DNA from 4 places in the Streptomyces luomodiensis genome. Region 3 is predicted to be linked to each of the others. Evidence: riboswitches for the same ligand, from Rfam matches in the RefSeq annotation. Region 3 holds a riboswitch; each other region holds the start of a gene.
The links. Region 3 has a riboswitch for cobalamin ahead of PS467_RS27190 (ribonucleoside-diphosphate reductase subunit alpha). Riboswitches for the same ligand answer to the same signal wherever they lie in the genome.

Region 1: linked by a shared signal. The riboswitch ahead of PS467_RS02730 ((2Fe-2S) ferredoxin domain-containing protein) and the one ahead of PS467_RS27190 (ribonucleoside-diphosphate reductase subunit alpha) in region 3 are both predicted to bind cobalamin.
Region 2: linked by a shared signal. The riboswitch ahead of nicT (Nickel transporter NicT) and the one ahead of PS467_RS27190 (ribonucleoside-diphosphate reductase subunit alpha) in region 3 are both predicted to bind cobalamin.
Region 4: linked by a shared signal. The riboswitch ahead of PS467_RS11125 (cobalamin biosynthesis protein) and the one ahead of PS467_RS27190 (ribonucleoside-diphosphate reductase subunit alpha) in region 3 are both predicted to bind cobalamin.

Annotation. Positions count from the first base shown of each region.
Region 1 is NZ_CP117522.1:623,227-626,939, reverse strand. Features, by position in the region: gene PS467_RS02735 (potassium channel family protein) at 1-1,621, shown strand, start outside; cobalamin riboswitch at 1,683-1,858, shown strand; gene PS467_RS02730 ((2Fe-2S) ferredoxin domain-containing protein) at 1,902-2,291, shown strand; partial or broken gene PS467_RS02725 (FAD-binding protein) at 2,488-2,641, shown strand; gene PS467_RS02720 (sarcosine oxidase subunit gamma) at 2,652-3,245, opposite strand; partial or broken gene PS467_RS02715 (sarcosine oxidase subunit delta family protein) at 3,235-3,713, opposite strand, start outside.
Region 2 is NZ_CP117522.1:8,965,333-8,969,045, reverse strand. Features, by position in the region: gene PS467_RS37750 (hydroxymethylglutaryl-CoA lyase-like TIM-barrel protein) at 1-40, shown strand, start outside; gene PS467_RS37745 (hypothetical protein) at 133-267, shown strand; gene PS467_RS37740 (hypothetical protein) at 405-911, shown strand; gene nicT (Nickel transporter NicT) at 957-2,075, opposite strand; cobalamin riboswitch at 2,074-2,275, opposite strand; gene PS467_RS37730 (PepSY-associated TM helix domain-containing protein) at 2,350-3,713, opposite strand, start outside.
Region 3 is NZ_CP117522.1:6,442,867-6,446,579, reverse strand. Features, by position in the region: gene PS467_RS27200 (histidine phosphatase family protein) at 1-512, opposite strand, end outside; gene PS467_RS27195 (FGGY family carbohydrate kinase) at 662-2,170, shown strand; cobalamin riboswitch at 2,208-2,367, shown strand; gene PS467_RS27190 (ribonucleoside-diphosphate reductase subunit alpha) at 2,500-3,713, shown strand, end outside.
Region 4 is NZ_CP117522.1:2,593,258-2,596,970, reverse strand. Features, by position in the region: gene PS467_RS11130 (cobyric acid synthase) at 1-314, opposite strand, end outside; gene PS467_RS11125 (cobalamin biosynthesis protein) at 311-1,294, opposite strand; cobalamin riboswitch at 1,496-1,647, opposite strand; gene PS467_RS11120 (hypothetical protein) at 1,838-2,086, opposite strand; gene PS467_RS11115 (inorganic phosphate transporter) at 2,100-3,434, opposite strand.

The DNA.
Region 1 (3,713 bases), 5.8 Mb from region 3:
GGCGACGGCGCTCGCCCTGGTCCACGAGGACGACGAGACCAACATCCACGCGGCGCTGCGGGCCCGCCGCCTCAACCCCCGGCTGCGGCTGGTCATCCGGCTCTACAACCGCAAACTCGGCCAGCACCTGGAGGAACTCCTCGACGAGGCGGCACGGGTCGCCGACCCCGGCATCGACGCCGCGGAGCTGGACGCCACCACCACCGTGCTGTCGGACGCCGACACCGTGGCCCCCGCCCTGGCGGCCACCGCCGTCGCGGGCACCAGCAAGGTGCTCCAGGCCGACGGGCTGCTGCTGCGCGCGGCCGAGCGCAGCCCGTCCGGCCCGGACGAGGTCGCCCGCCCCGGACTGTGCACCCTCGCCCTGCTGTCGTCCACCACCAGCGACCCCGGCGGCAGTGAGGGCTCGGACAGCAGCGGGGACGAGCGGCCCATGCTGCTGCCCGGCGACGCGGAGGTCGCCGCCGCCACCGGCCGCGACACGGTGGTGCTCGAGGCCATCTCCGCCATCGGCCCGCCACTGCCGCCACGCCGGCTGGGCAGCCGCAGACTTCCGCTCGCCTCGCTGTTCTCCCGCCGGCTGCGCTGGTCCGTCGCCGGAATGGCGGCCGCCGTGCTCGCGCTCACCCTCGTCTCCTGGCAGGTCACCGGGGTCGGTCTGCTCCGCGCGGCCTACCTGACGGTGCTGGACGTGCTGGCCATCGACGATCCGGCGCTCGACGAGCCGACCGCACGCAAGATCGTCCAATTGCTGTCCGGGCTGGCCGGACTGCTCCTGCTGCCCGTCCTGGTGGCCGCCGCGCTCGAGGCGCTGGGCACCTTCCGCACCGCCTCCACGCTGCGCCGCCCGCCACGCGGCCTCTCCGGCCATGTCGTCCTGCTCGGACTCGGCAAAATCGGCACCCGTGTGCTGGCCAGACTCCGGGAGATGGACATCCCCGTGGTGTGCGTGGAAGAGGACCCCGGTGCGCGTGGCATCCCGCTGGCCCGCGAGCTGGGGGTGCCGACCGTGGTCGGCGATGTCACCCAGGAGGGCGTCCTGGAGGCCGCCAAGATCCAGCGAGCCCATGCCCTGCTGGCCCTGACCAGCGTGGACACCACCAACCTGGAGGCGACGCTGTACGCCCGCTCGGTCAAACCCCGTCTGCGGGTGGCGCTGCGCCTGTACGACGACGGCTTCGCCACCGCCGTCTACCGCACCCTGCGCGCGGCCCATCCGCAGGCCCTGACCCGCAGCCGCAGCGTCTCCTCCCTGGCGGCGCCCGCCTTCGCCGGGGCGATGATGGGGCGTCAGGTCCTCGGTGCCATACCGATCGAGCGCAGGGTGCTGCTCTTCGCCGCCCTGCATGTGGCCGGACATCCGCGGCTGGAGGGCCGTACCGTCGCCGAGGCGTTCGCGCCGGGCGCCTGGCGGGTGATCGCACTGGACGCGGCGGAACCCGCGGACCGGCAGCGCGACCTCGCCGCGGCACCCTCGCACGACGGCGTCGCCCAGGAACCCGCCCTGGTGTGGGACCTGCACCCCGGTTACGTCCTGCGGCCACAGGACCGCGTGGTGCTGGCGGCCACCCGCCAGGGCCTGGCCGAACTGCTCGCGGGCGCACCGGTCCGCCGGAACTGACCTGCCCATCGCCCTCGCCCGGGGCCGCGGCGGGGGTCCCGTGGCATGGCGGAGCCCGGGATGGGATGATGCCGGGCGACATGGGCGACGGCGGAACGAGGAAGCCGGTGTGAATCCGGCGCGGTACCGCCACTGTGATCGGCGAGCGGATCCCGAACAGGCCACTGCCCGCACGCGGGTGGGAAGGCCGGGACGAGCATCGACCCGAGAGCCAGGAGACTCACGCGGTCGCCTCCTCGACGCAACCGGGGCGGACTTCCCCGGAGGAGGGCGATGCGCCATGCCCAACGGGCCGAGCGACCCGGTGCCGTGCCGGGTGACCATGTGCCGGGACTGCTGCTGCGGCAGCCCCAAGGTGACCGGGATCGACCACACCGCGCAGACCGCGCGCCTGGGGCAGGAGGCGCCCGTGCGCGTCTCCGGGTGCCTGGACGTGTGCGATCAGGCCAATGTGATCGTGGTGCAGCCGTCGGCCGCCGGGCGCGCCGCCGGCGCCAGGCCGGTGTGGCTCGGCCTGGTCAACGACCCGGACGCGACCGAGGACATCGCGGCCTGGATCCGGGCGGGCGGCCCCGGTGTCGCACCGCTGCCCGACATCCTCGACCTGTACACCTTCACCCCGCGGCAGCGGCGCGCCTCGCCCGGGACGTCACCGGGCGGCGGGGGCTGACCGGCCGCGCTCCGGGACACCGCATCGCTCCTGGGACAGGACTCTGGCGGCCCCGCACCCTCTGGGCTACCGTCGGTAACACGTTGCCGCCGCGGCAACCCCCTCGTGTCTCCCGCACCCTTTCGAACCCCCCTTCCGGAAGGCAGCCCATGGAGAACCCCACAGACAATTCCGCCTCCCCCGCCGGGATCAGCCGCCGGTCACCGGCCTGTACGCGGCCGGCGAGGTGTCGGGCTTCGGCGGCGGCGGAGTGCACGGCTACCGCTCCCTGGAGGGCACCTTCCTCGTGCGGCTGCCTGTTCTCGGGCCGCGCCGCCGGCCGGGCCGCGGCGGCCGCGACCGCGACCTGAACCGGGCCGCTCACCCAGCGCCTCCCCGGTATTCCGTGCAGGCGTCGAGCAGCCAGGTGGCCAGGTAGGAGGCGAAGGACGAGCGGACCAGCAGCCAGACGGCGGACGCCCCCTCCGCGCGCACCACGAGGGTGACCGGGGCCCGCGCCAGCAGTGTGGTCGGACAGGCGCCGACGGGTGTCACCCGCGGATCCAGATCGATGGCACAGCCGTGGGCCAGCACCGTGCGGACGAGAGGCCCGGACAGGGCCAGCGTGGTGCGCTGCGCCGAGACGTCGGTGACGGTGGCGAACTCCTCCCCGATGGCCGTACGCAGCCGGGTGAGCAGCTCGTGCCGCCGGCCGTCGGGGGCCACCAGCAGCCATTCGTCCGGGCCCAGCCACACCACCGTGACGTCGCCCGACGACTCGGCGCGCACCGGGCCCGGCAGGGCGGTGTCCAGGGCGGCCTCGACGGCCTTCGCCGCGGCACCGCCCGGCTCCACCCGCAGGGTGAGCTGGGTCAGGAAGGGCAGTTCCCGCACCCGCAGCCCGGCCGGCAGCCGCGCCAGGCGGTCCTGCCACGCGGACAGGGGACTGACACGCGTGGACGTCTCAACCGTCACGGCGAGTTCCCTCCTTGTCGAAGAGCACGGGGTCGGTCACGGTCACCGGGACGGTCCGGCCATCCAGCGGGACGTAGAGGGTTTCGCCGATGCGCCGGGTTCCCGAGCGCACCAGGGCCAGGGCGAACGTGCGCCGGAGGGCGTCGCTGCGGTAGCTGGAGGTGACATGGCCCAGCATGGGCACCGGCGGCTGGGGAACGCTGCTGGTGGCGATGATCTGGGCGCCTTCGGGCAGCAGGACCCGTTCGTCGGCCGGCAGCAGGCCCACCAGCTGCTTGCGGTCCTCGCGCTGGTTCTCCGCACGGGTGAAGGACCGCTTGCCGATGAAGTCCGGCTTCTTCTTGGACACGACCCACGACATGCCCAGGTCCTGCGGGGTGATGGTGCCGTCGGTGTCCTGCCCGATGATCGGGTACGCCTTCTCGGCGCGCAGCACGTGCATGGTCTCGGTGCCGTACGGGGTGATGC
Region 2 (3,713 bases), 2.5 Mb from region 3:
CGGCGGCCGGCCGGCGGAGCCACTGGCCTTCACCTGGTGACGCCGAAGGGCGAACCGGGCCGGCTCCGCACGCACGGCCACGGCCCCTTCCGCGGGGCCGCCGCACATCAAGCTGATGACGATGGGGTACCGGTGCCCGGTCTGTACGCGGCCGGCGAAGCCACCGGCGGGCCGTTCCACGGCGACTGTCCCGGGGACGCCGCCCCCATGCGCGCCGCCGTGTTCGGCCGCGCGGCCGGGCGGACCGCCGCGGCCGAAGCCCGGTGACCCCACTCGGCAGCCGGCCAGCGCATCGTCCTTCCCGGATGGTGCGCCGGCCGTTGTCGGGTCGGGTCGAACCGTGCGGCTCTTGCGCTCGTCTCCCCACGGCGGTAATTCCGTGAGCAGGGGCGGAAGGAGACCTCATGGATCAAGGACTCGCGGCCTTGTTCGCCGGGTTGGTGGCCCTGCTGGGTGCCCTCATCGGCGGCGGTTTCTCGGCACGGGCGGCGCGGATCGGCGGCGAGAAGACCGTTCAGGCCGCACGCCAGCAGGTGGAGGACCAGGCGCGGGTGGAGTCCAAGCGATGGCTCCTCCAGGCCCGGCATGACGCCTATCAGGTGATCCTGAGCGCCACCGACGCGTACACGGACGCCCTCATCCAGCCGACGACGACGGCGGAGGTGGCAGAGGCGGCGCGGCAACGGTTCCGCTCGGCTCGGCTGCGGGTCGATGTGGTGGGTCCCGCGACCGTCCGAACCGCGGCCGACGAGTTGTCGCTGACCTGCGTCCAGGTGCATCGTGTCCTGGGGGAAGGGGAGCCCGTCGAGTCCTGGATGGCTCAGGAGATCGAGGAACGCCACCGCGCGTTCGTCAAGGCCGTCACCGCCGTGTACGCGTGGGAGCCCGACGCGGTGCACGAGATTCCGTGACGCCGGGACATGTGCCGGGCGCCGGGCCCATGGAAGGAGCTGGGGTCAGCCGCCGTCGGCGCGCGCGGTACGGACGGCCCAGCGCTGTTCGACCTTGGCCAGCCGCCAGTAGGCCAGCGCCGCGGCCCACACCACCACGAACAGACCGACGATGATGAAGCCCACGTTGTCCAGGTTCAGCGCCGAGATCCAGCCGGTGACGGCGTCCCGCAGTTCGAGCTTGTCGTGCAGGACGCTGATCAGCTCGATGGTGCCGATGAGGAAGGCGACCGCGATGGACAGACCCGTGATGGCGAGGTTGTAGAAGACCTTGCGGACCGGGTTGGCGAACGCCCACTGGTAGGCGACGTTCATGAAGGTGCCGTCGAGGGTGTCGAACAGGCTCATCCCGGCGGCGAAGAGCAGCGGCAGGCACAGGATGGCGTACCAGGGCAGCCCGGCGGCCGCGCCGCTTCCGGCCATCACCATCAGGGCCACCTCGGTGGCGGTGTCGAAGCCGAGCCCGAAGAGGAAGCCGAGCGGGAACATCTGCCCCGGCCGGGTGATGGACTTGGTGAAGCGGCCCAGGACGCGGTTCATGAAGCCACGCGCGTCCAGTTGTGCTTCCAGTTCCGTCTCGTCGTACTGTCCGGCGCGCATGGCCTTGAAGACGCGCAGGATGCCCAGCAGGGCCACCAGGTTGAGCGCGGCGATGAGGTAGAGGAAGGCGCCGGAGACCGTCGTGCCGACGGCGCCGAGCACCTGGTGGGTCCCGGAGTCCTCGTTGACCAGGGTGCCGGCCAGCTGGGCCCCGCCGGCCACCAGCGCGGCCAGGGCGACCACCACACCGGAGTGGCCGAGCGCGAACCAGAAGCCGACGGACACCGGCCGCTTGCCGTCCGCCATCAGCTTGCGGGTGGTGTTGTCGATGGCGGCGATGTGGTCGGCGTCGAAGGCGTGCCGCATGCCCAGGGTGTACGCGGTGATGCCCAGGCCGACGCCGAACGTCTTGGCGCCGACCTCGTAGTGATGGGGCGCCACGACCAGGAAGAGCAGGCCGAAGGCGACGGCGTGCAGGATGAGTATCACCGCCAGCAGCCCGGCGGTCCGGACGGTGTCCTCGCGCCGCCATCGCGATGTGGTGGGCAGGGTCATGCGATCACGCTCCAGCACCTCGTGGATCATCTCGTGAGATGCCGTGGCCGGTCTCCTGGCTGACGGGTCGCCGCGCCCGCCCCTGCCTTCCCGGCCGCCATGGGCGACCAGTGGCTCCGCGGCACGGTCCGACCGACCGCGGAACGGGACGGGAACTCCCCGATCACAGTGGCGAGGGCCGCTCCGGTTTCGCACCGGTCTTCCCGTACACCACGGCCCGCCAACTGTAGGGCCGGCCGGGCAAAAGCGGCAAGCCGGGAGGGGGCCCGATCCGGCCGGCCGCGGACGGCCGCCCGTGGCCGACTCAGGCGCCGGCCGCGCCGGCCCGTTTCCCACGCCGGTCGGCCAGGCGGCCGAGCGCGATGTCGATGACCAGGAAGGCGGCCAGCGGAATGCCGAGCAGCGGCAGGTAGTAGCCGAGCACCCCGATCGCGACGACCAGCGAGGCCAGGACGTACGACGGCACCTGACGCCAGGCGCCACGCGCGATGGGGCGGCCGAAGGCACCGGCCCGGCCGCGCTGCCACCACATCCGGTAGCCCCATACGATCAGGAAGACCAGGGCGAGCGCGAGGGCGGCCAGGGCGATCTGGTTGGGCAGCCCGAACAGGCTCCCCATATGGGCGTCGATGCCCCAGCGGGAGAGCTTGGCCAGCAGCGGATAGTCCTCGAACCGCACCACATCGGTGACCTGACCGGTCGTCGGATCGACGGCCGCCGCGTCCTGCTTCTCCGGCCAGCTGCGCTGGATCTGGCTGACGGTGTACGCGGTGCCGGGCCCGGCGGGCGGGACGATCTCCACCGGGTTGTCCAGGCCCTCGGCGCGGGCGGCCTCGAGGACGGCGTCGAAGCCGACATCGGCGGACGAGCCGCCGTGTCCCCCCGACCCGCCCATGTCCATGCCCTCCATGCCGTCCATGCCGTCCATGGAGCCGTGTCCGGCGTGTTCGCCGCCGACGGCGGAGCTGACGGCCGGCGTGGCCTGGCCGAGGGCGGCGCGCAGGTCGGTGACGTTCGCGCCCGCGTAGGTGGACCACGTCAGACCGGTCGCGGACAGGAAGAACAGCCCCAGCGCCGCCCAGACGCCGACCGAGCCGTGAAAGGACATCGCCCTTCTGCGCCCCGCGGCGGAGCGGTCCGGGAACGCGGTCGCGCGCAGCTTCCGCTTCACCGGGCCCGTGCGGCGGCGGGCGAGCCACAGCACCAGCCCGCCACCGGTGATCACCCACAGCCAGCTGGCGGCGAGTTCGCTGTAGAGCCGGCCGGTGTCGCCGAGGTGCAGATTGCGGTGCAGGTCGTCGATCCATGTGCGCAGCGGCAGCGCACCGCTGGTGCCGTACTGCTCCAGCGCGCCGCGCACCTCACCGGTGTACGGGTTCACGAAGACGGCCAGCTTGTGCTCGGGGTCGACGCCCTTGACGCCGGAGAGCAGCACCCGGGTCGTCGCGCCCGCCTCCGGTGAGGGGCGGATCGCGCTGATCTCGCCCTCGGGGTGGGCCTTGCGGGCGGCGGCGATCTGCTGGGAGAGGGGCAGTTCGCTCGTACCGGCCGGGACCCGGAGCTCATGGTCGTAGACGATGTTCTCGGCCTGGGTGGAGGCCGCGTACAACAGCCCGGTCACGGCGGCGACGAGCAGGAAGGGCGCGACGAGGACGCCCGCGTAGAAGT
Region 3 (3,713 bases):
CGGTAGCGGCCGACGGGGATGGTGAGCAGCGCGCACAGCGCCAGCCGCAGCAGGGAGTTGTGGGCGACGACGAGCACCGTGCCGCCCTCGTGCGCGGCGGCGAGCCCGCGCAGGGCGGCCACCGCCCGCGCCGCCGCCCGGCCGGGCGGCTCGGAACCGGGGAAGGCACCGGTCTCGGGGTCGCGCCGGAACGCCGCGACGGCGGCCGGGTCCTCCGCCTCCAGCTCGGCGATGGTGCGGCCCTCGCCCCAGCCGAAGTCGAGCTCGCGCAGGTCCTCGATCACCTCGGGCACCAGGCCCAGCGCCCGCGCCGCCGGCTCGGCCGTCCGCCGGGCGCGGCTCAGCGGGGAACAGGCCACCGCGTCCGCGCCGCGCCGCCCGGCCCACCGGGCGAGCGCGCGGGCCTGGCGATGCCCCCGTTCGGTCAGGTCGATGTCGGAGGTGCCGGCGTAGCGGTTCTCCGCGTGCCACACGGTCTCGCCGTGACGTACGAGCAGCAGTCGGGCGCTCATCCGGGGCCTCCCCTGTGTCGGGCATTGTCTGATCAAGTTGTAGATGTTAAATCTAGCATCGCCCATGTTATGAAACGCCGAAGCACGCCCCGAAGCACACCCGAGAGCCCGGAAGCACACCCCGAAGCACGCCGGAAGGAAGGCCACCCATGCGCGTCCTCGCCGCCCACGACGTGATCATCGGAGTCGACGTCGGCACCTCCGTCACCAAGGCCGTGGCCTTCGGCCGGGACGGCCGGGCGGTGGCCTCCGCGAGCCGCCCCAGCCGGCTGGAGCGGCTGCCCGGCGGCCGGGTGGAGCAGGACCTGGAGGACGTGCTGCGCACGGTCGGCGAGGTGTGCCGGGAGGTCGCCGCCGCCCTCCCCGGCCCCCCGGCCGCACTCGCGCTCACCGGCCAGGGGGACGGCATGTGGCTGCGGGACGCGGCGGGCCGGGCGGTGCGTCCGCCGATCTCCTGGATGGACGGCAGGGCGGGCGACACCGTGGCCCGCTGGGGCGAGGACGGCACCCTGCGGGCGCTGTACGCCCTCACCGGCTCGGGGGTGTTCCCCGGCTGCCACGCCCCGCTGCTGGCCTGGCTGGCCGAGCACGAGCCGGAGGCCCTGGCGCGGGCCGAGGTCGCGGGCTACTGCGTGGACGCGGTCGCCCAGCGGCTGACCGGCGTCATCGGCGTGGACGCCTCCGACGCCTCACTGCCGTTCCTGGACGTGACCACCCGTCAGTACGTGACCCAGGCCCTGGACGTGTGCGGAATCGCCGCGTACGCCCGGCTGTTGCCGCCGCCCGCCGCCCCGGGCGCGGTCGCGCGGCTGGACGGGGCGGGCGCGCGGCTGCTGGGACTGCCGGCCGGGCTGCCGGTCACGGCGGGCCCGTACGACCTCCCGGCCTGCGCCATCGGCAGCGGGGTGTGCGAGGTGGGCGACGGGTTGCTGATCGTCGGCACCACCCTGGCCAGCCAGGTGCTCACCGACAGCGCGCGGATCGACCCGGCCGGCGATCCGGCGGGGATGTGGCTGTGCACCCCCGATCCGGACCGCTGGCTGCGCGCCATGCCCGCGATGGTCGGCACCGCGGCCCTGGAGTGGGTGCTGGAGTTCACCGGCGCGACCACGGCCGAGCTGGACGCGATACTCGAGGCCGCACCGCCCGGCGCCAACGGCGTGACCGCCCTGCCCTTCCTGTCCGGCGCCGGGGAGCGCGCGCCGTTCGTGGAACCCGCCGCGCGGGGGCGGCTGGACGGGCTCACGCTGGGCGCCACCCGCGCCGACGCGGTCCGCGCGGTCTGCGAAGCCGTCGCCTACGCCGCACGCCACTGCCTGGAGGCCGCCGGGCTCTCCGCGAGCCTGGCGCTGTGCGGCGGCGGCACCCGGTCCACGGCGTGGGCCCGGCTGTTCGCCGATGTCATCGGCCGCCCGGTGCGCATCCCGAACGAGCCCGAGGTGGGTGCGCGGGGCGCGGTGGCGGTCGCCTGGCGGGCCCTCGGCGACCCGGTCGACGCGGAGCGCTGGCAGGCCGACGCGCGCACCGTCGAACCCCGCGCGGACCTCCGCGAGCTCTTCGAGGACGGCTACGCCGGCTACCGCGCCCGGCTCGACGAGGCGCTCGGCGGATGGCGCGCGACGGGCCCCAGGTCATGGGCCGCCTACGGAACGCACTAGCACATTCGCACGAAACTCCGCACCTCCCGACACAACATGTGGGGGCACGTGCGCCGGCCGACACAAGATGTATGCTCATGCTCGCTGTCGCCGCAGGGGAATCCGGTGCGAATCCGGAACTGTCCCGCAACGGTGTATGTGTGCGCTTATGCGGCGTACCCATGAGTCCGAGCACCTGCCGACGGCCGTTCAGAACACGTCCCCCGGCCTCGTGGGTTGGGCCGATGGACGCTGCGTGGTGTGCCCGGCGTACGAGGAGTGCGGCACCGGCATGCCCGCGCGCCCATCGCCCCCCTCGCGGCCCCAGCCGAGCGAGGGAGAGCACTTCAGTGACCATCGCGCCCGCCGATCCGGTTTCAGAACAGGCGGATTCTCAGGCAGCGGTTCCCCGGGCAGCGGGCGACGCGCCCGGGACCGCCCTGCTGCGGACCCTCACCGGCCTCACCGCCGACCTGCCCGCCACCGACCCCGGAAAGGTCGCGGCCGCCGCCCTGCGCGGCCGCCATCCCGGCTCGGACGAGGCGGAGTTGCGCACCCTCGCGACCGAGGCGGCGGCCGGGCTGATCGCCGAGGAACCGGAGTACTCGCGGCTGGCCGCGCGGCTGCTGGCGGTCACCATCACCCAGGAGGCGGCCGGGCAGGGCGCGGTCTCCTTCTCCGGCTCCGTGGCGGTGGGCCACCGCGAGGGCCTGATCGCCGACTCCACCGCGGAGTTCGCCGCCACCCACGCCGGGCGGCTGGACGCGCTGGTGGAGCGGGCCCTGGCCGACGGGGCCGACGACCGCTTCGGCTACTTCGGACTGCGCACCCTCTACAGCCGCTACCTGCTGCGCCACCCGCTCACCCGCCAGGTGATCGAGACCCCGCAGCACTTCCTGCTGCGCGTGGCCTGCGGGCTCGCCGAGGACCTCTCGGAGCGGGCCCTGGACGACGTGGCCGAGCTGTACCGGCTCACCAGCACGCTGTCGTACCTGCCCAGCTCCCCCACGCTGTTCAACTCCGGCACCCGGCATCCCCAGATGTCGTCCTGCTATCTGCTGGACTCCCCGCTGGACGAGCTGGACTCCATCTACCACCGCTACCACCAGGTGGCGCGGCTGTCGAAGCACGCGGGCGGCATCGGCCTGTCCTACTCCCGCATCCGGGCCCGCGGTTCGCTGATCCGGGGCACCAACGGGCACTCCGGCGGCATCGTGCCGTTCCTGCGCACGCTCGACGCCTCGGTGGCCGCCGTCAACCAGGGCGGCCGGCGCAAGGGCGCGGCCTGCGTCTACCTGGAGAGCTGGCACGCGGACCTCGAGGAGTTCCTGGAGCTGCGGGACAACACGGGCGAGGACGCCCGCCGCACCCACAACCTCAACATCGCCCACTGGATCCCGGACGAGTTCATGCGCCGGGTCGAGGCGGACGCCGACTGGTCGCTGTTCTCCCCGTCCGACGCCCCCGAGCTGGTGGACCTGTGGGGCGAGGAGTTCGACGCCGCGTACCGGAAGGCCGAGGCCGAGGGGAAGGCGGTCAAGCGGGTCCCGGCCCGCCAGCTGTA
Region 4 (3,713 bases), 3.8 Mb from region 3:
ACCACTTGGCTGCTGCGGTCGCCGCCCGGCTTCAGCAGGACCGGGTTCATCAGCGCGCTCGGCTCGACGCGCGCGGCGGCCGCCTGCATGGCCTGCGCCCGCCCGATCTCCGCCCCCTCCCGGGTCACGAAGGAGTTCAGCGACATGTTCTGCGCCTTGAAGGGCGCCACGCTGACGCCCTTACGGGCGAGCCACCGGCAGATCCCGGCCGTCACGACACTCTTGCCCGCGTCGGAGGTCGTACCCGCGACCAGCAGCCCCCCGCCCCGTGCCCCGGGAGCGCCCGTGCCGCCCTTACCGCGTATCCCGCTCATCCACCGCCCCTTCCAGCGGCCCGCGGCCGCCCCGTCAACGCCCGGACGGCCGGCCGGGCCGCCACGGACACACCGAGCGCCAGGAGGCCGACGCGCCGCGACAGCCGTATCGCCCGCTCGATGTCGGCCGCCGCCACCGGCCGCCCGCCGGAGTTGAGCACCGGCCGGTGCTCGACCCGGCCGCCGTAGGCGAGGGTGCCGCCCAGCCGTACGCCGAGCGCCCCCGCGAAGGATGCCTCCACCGGTCCCGCGTTGGGGCTCGGATGGCGCCGGCCGTCGCGCCGCCAGGCGCGCCACGCGCCGCGCGGATCGGGGCCCGCGAGGGTCGTCATGGCCGCCGTAAGCCGCGCACCGGGCCAGCCGGCCACATCGTCCACACGGGCCGCCGCCCAGCCGAACCGCCGGTAGCGCGGCGACTTGTGACCCACCATGGCGTCCAGGGTGTTGACGGCGCGGAAGCCGATGAGCCCCGGCACCCCGCCCACGGCCCCCCACACCAGCGCGCCCACGACGGCGTCGGACGTGTTCTCGGCGACCGATTCGACGACCGCGCGGGCGATCTGCGGCCCGTCCAGCGCCTGCGGATCGCGGCCGCACAGATGCGGCAGCCGCTCCCGGGCGCCCTCGAGGTCGCCCGCGGCCAGCGCCCCGCCGACGGCCCGTGCCTCACGGCCCAGCGTCGTACCGCCCAGCACGGCCCAGGTGGCGGCAGCGGTCAGCGCCGCCTGCGCGCCGCGGCGGCCGCCCAGGGCCCGTACGGCGCGGGTCAGCAGCGCGGCACCGGCGGCCGCGCCGCCCGCGCACAACGCGGTGTGCAGGGCCCCGTAACCGCGGTGGTCACGCCACAGCCGGCGCTCGGCGGCCGCGGCGGCGCGCCCGAAAGCGGCCACCGGGTGGCCGCGGCGCGGATCGCCCACGGCAAGATCAGCGAGGAAGCCGAGGGCCGCGCCGCACGCGAAGGAGGCGTGGTCGGCAGCCATCCGTCAGGCCGCCGTCATGCCCCGGCGCGGGGACACGCCGACCGAGCCGACCGAGCAGCCGGTGCGGCTGGTAAGGACAAGACGGGTGGGCAAGACAGGGCAGCCGGAGTGGACCGAGGGGGCTGGCGGCGTGGCGGTGCCGGGCATGGCGGTTTGTCCTCACTCAGGGTCCTCGCCCTGGTTCGACGTGACCGGCGGTGAGAGTCTCCTGGCTCCCGGATCCGCGGCCCTCCCGGTCTTCCAGCCCGTGCACGGAACGAACCGTACGGATGAGCCGTGACCCCATGCAGGCGATGGGAGGGCGCTCCCCGGTGACAGTGGCGGGACCGCGCCGGATTCTCACCGGCTTCCTCTCCTGCCGCCGTTTGGCTCGGGAAGTCCACCATGGGCCGCGAATGGCCGTCAACTCGCATATGACCCAGGACGCCCGAGTGTGCCGAGGCCCACAGCGACCGCCGCACACGGAACGGCCGCCGGAGGGACGGCGCTGGTCAGCGCCACCGTCCGGCGGCCGGTGGGTCGATGAGGACGCGGGTGGGGTCCTCAGCCGACGATCAGATAGATGCCGTACGCCACGACCGCGGCGCACACCGCGAAACAGGCGTACGCGCCGGTGCGCGCGAGCGCGGAGGCGTCGGCCGCACCACCCGGCACGGCGGCCGTGTCGCCCTGCTCCGGCCGCGTCTTGCGGGACGTCCCGACGATACCCAGGGTGAAGACGCCCACCATGCCGACCGTCACCACGAGGCTGACGCCGAAGACCTGGCCGAGTGCCGCCCAGTCGATGTCCATGTTTGCCGGCTCCTTACGGGGTGGTGCTGCTCGCCGCGGCGGCGGGCGTGGGGATGTTCTCGGACGTGGTCTCCGGGGCGCCGGTCCCGGAGGCGGTTCCCCCGGTCTTCCCGGAGACCTCGGGGACCTCGGAGCTTGCCGAAACGGAAGCGGAATCCGCCGGGCCGGCAGGCGCCACCGGACCCGCGGGCGGCGGGGCCACGGACCGCAGGGCGGCCGTGACGGCGCCGACCGGCTCCTGGCTGCCGACCTCGTTGACGTTGGTGTGGTCCACGGGCTTGCGGCGCGAGAGCGCCCAGATCGCCCCGCAGGCCAGGACGGCGAGCACGGCGACCGCCGTGATCCCCGCGTTCCCCTGGTCGGCCAGCAGCGCGGCGCCACCCGCCACCAGACCGGCGGCCGGCAGGGTCAGCACCCAGGCGATCACCATGCGGCCCGCGGTCGACCAGCGCACCACGGCGCCCTTACGGCCGACACCCGCGCCCATGACGGCGCCGGAGCAGACCTGGGTGGTGGACAGCGCGAAGCCGAGGTGGGAGGAGGCGAGGATGACGGTCGCGGCGCCGGTCTGGGCGGCGAAGCCCTGCGGCGGCTGGATGTCGGTGATGCCCTTACCCATGGTGCGGATGATGCGCCAGCCGCCCAGGTAGGTGCCGAGCGCGATGGCCAGGCCCGCCGAGACGATGACCCACAGCGGCGGGTCGGAGTCGGGCGCCACCACGCCTCCGGTGACCAGCGCCAGGGTGATCACGCCCATCGTCTTCTGGGCGTCGTTGGTGCCGTGGGCCAGGGAGACCAGGGCGGCCGAGGCGATCTGCCCGGCGCGGTAGCCCTTCGCGGTGTCCTCCGGGGCGCGGTCGCGGCCGAGCCGGTAGGTGAGCCGGGTGGCGGCCACCGTGGCGATGCCGGCCACGACCGGCGCGGCGACGGCGGGGATCAGGACCTTCATGACGATCGCGTCGCCGTTGACCCCGTCCAGGCCGGCGGAGACCACGGTGGCGCCGATGAGGCCGCCGAACAGGGCGTGCGAGGAGCTGGAGGGGAGTCCGGCGAGCCAGGTCACCAGATTCCACAGGATCGCGCCGACCAGTCCAGCGAAGATCACTTCGGGTCGGATACCGGAATCCTCATCGATGATCCCGCCGGAGATGGTCTTGGCCACCTCCACGGACAGGAACGCGCCGACGAGGTTGAGGACGGCCGACATCGCCACTGCCACCCTGGGACCGAGTGCTCCCGTGGAGATGGTGGTGGCCATGGCGTTGGCCGTGTCGTGGAAGCCGTTCGTGAAGTCGAACACCAAGGCCGTGACGATCACGATCCCGATGAGAAGCGTGATGTGTTCCATACACCCGGTCAATCAGTTCGAAGGTCGGTAGTGCCTCGGTGAACGTAGGGAAGCATGGTGAACGGAAGATGAACTGAGTCAGGCGTGGGGATGACGTGGTTGCGGGCGTGCTAATACGCAGTGAATTCGAGCCTACTCTCCTGTGTCGCAAGGGAGTTGGGTGACGATCGAGCACTCCTGAGGCGGCCCGTGGCCCGACCGCGCGGCCACCCGCCGTTCACCCTCCGCCGCCCACCCGGGCCGGCTGTCCACGAGGCGCGACCGTAGGCGCCCGGCGAG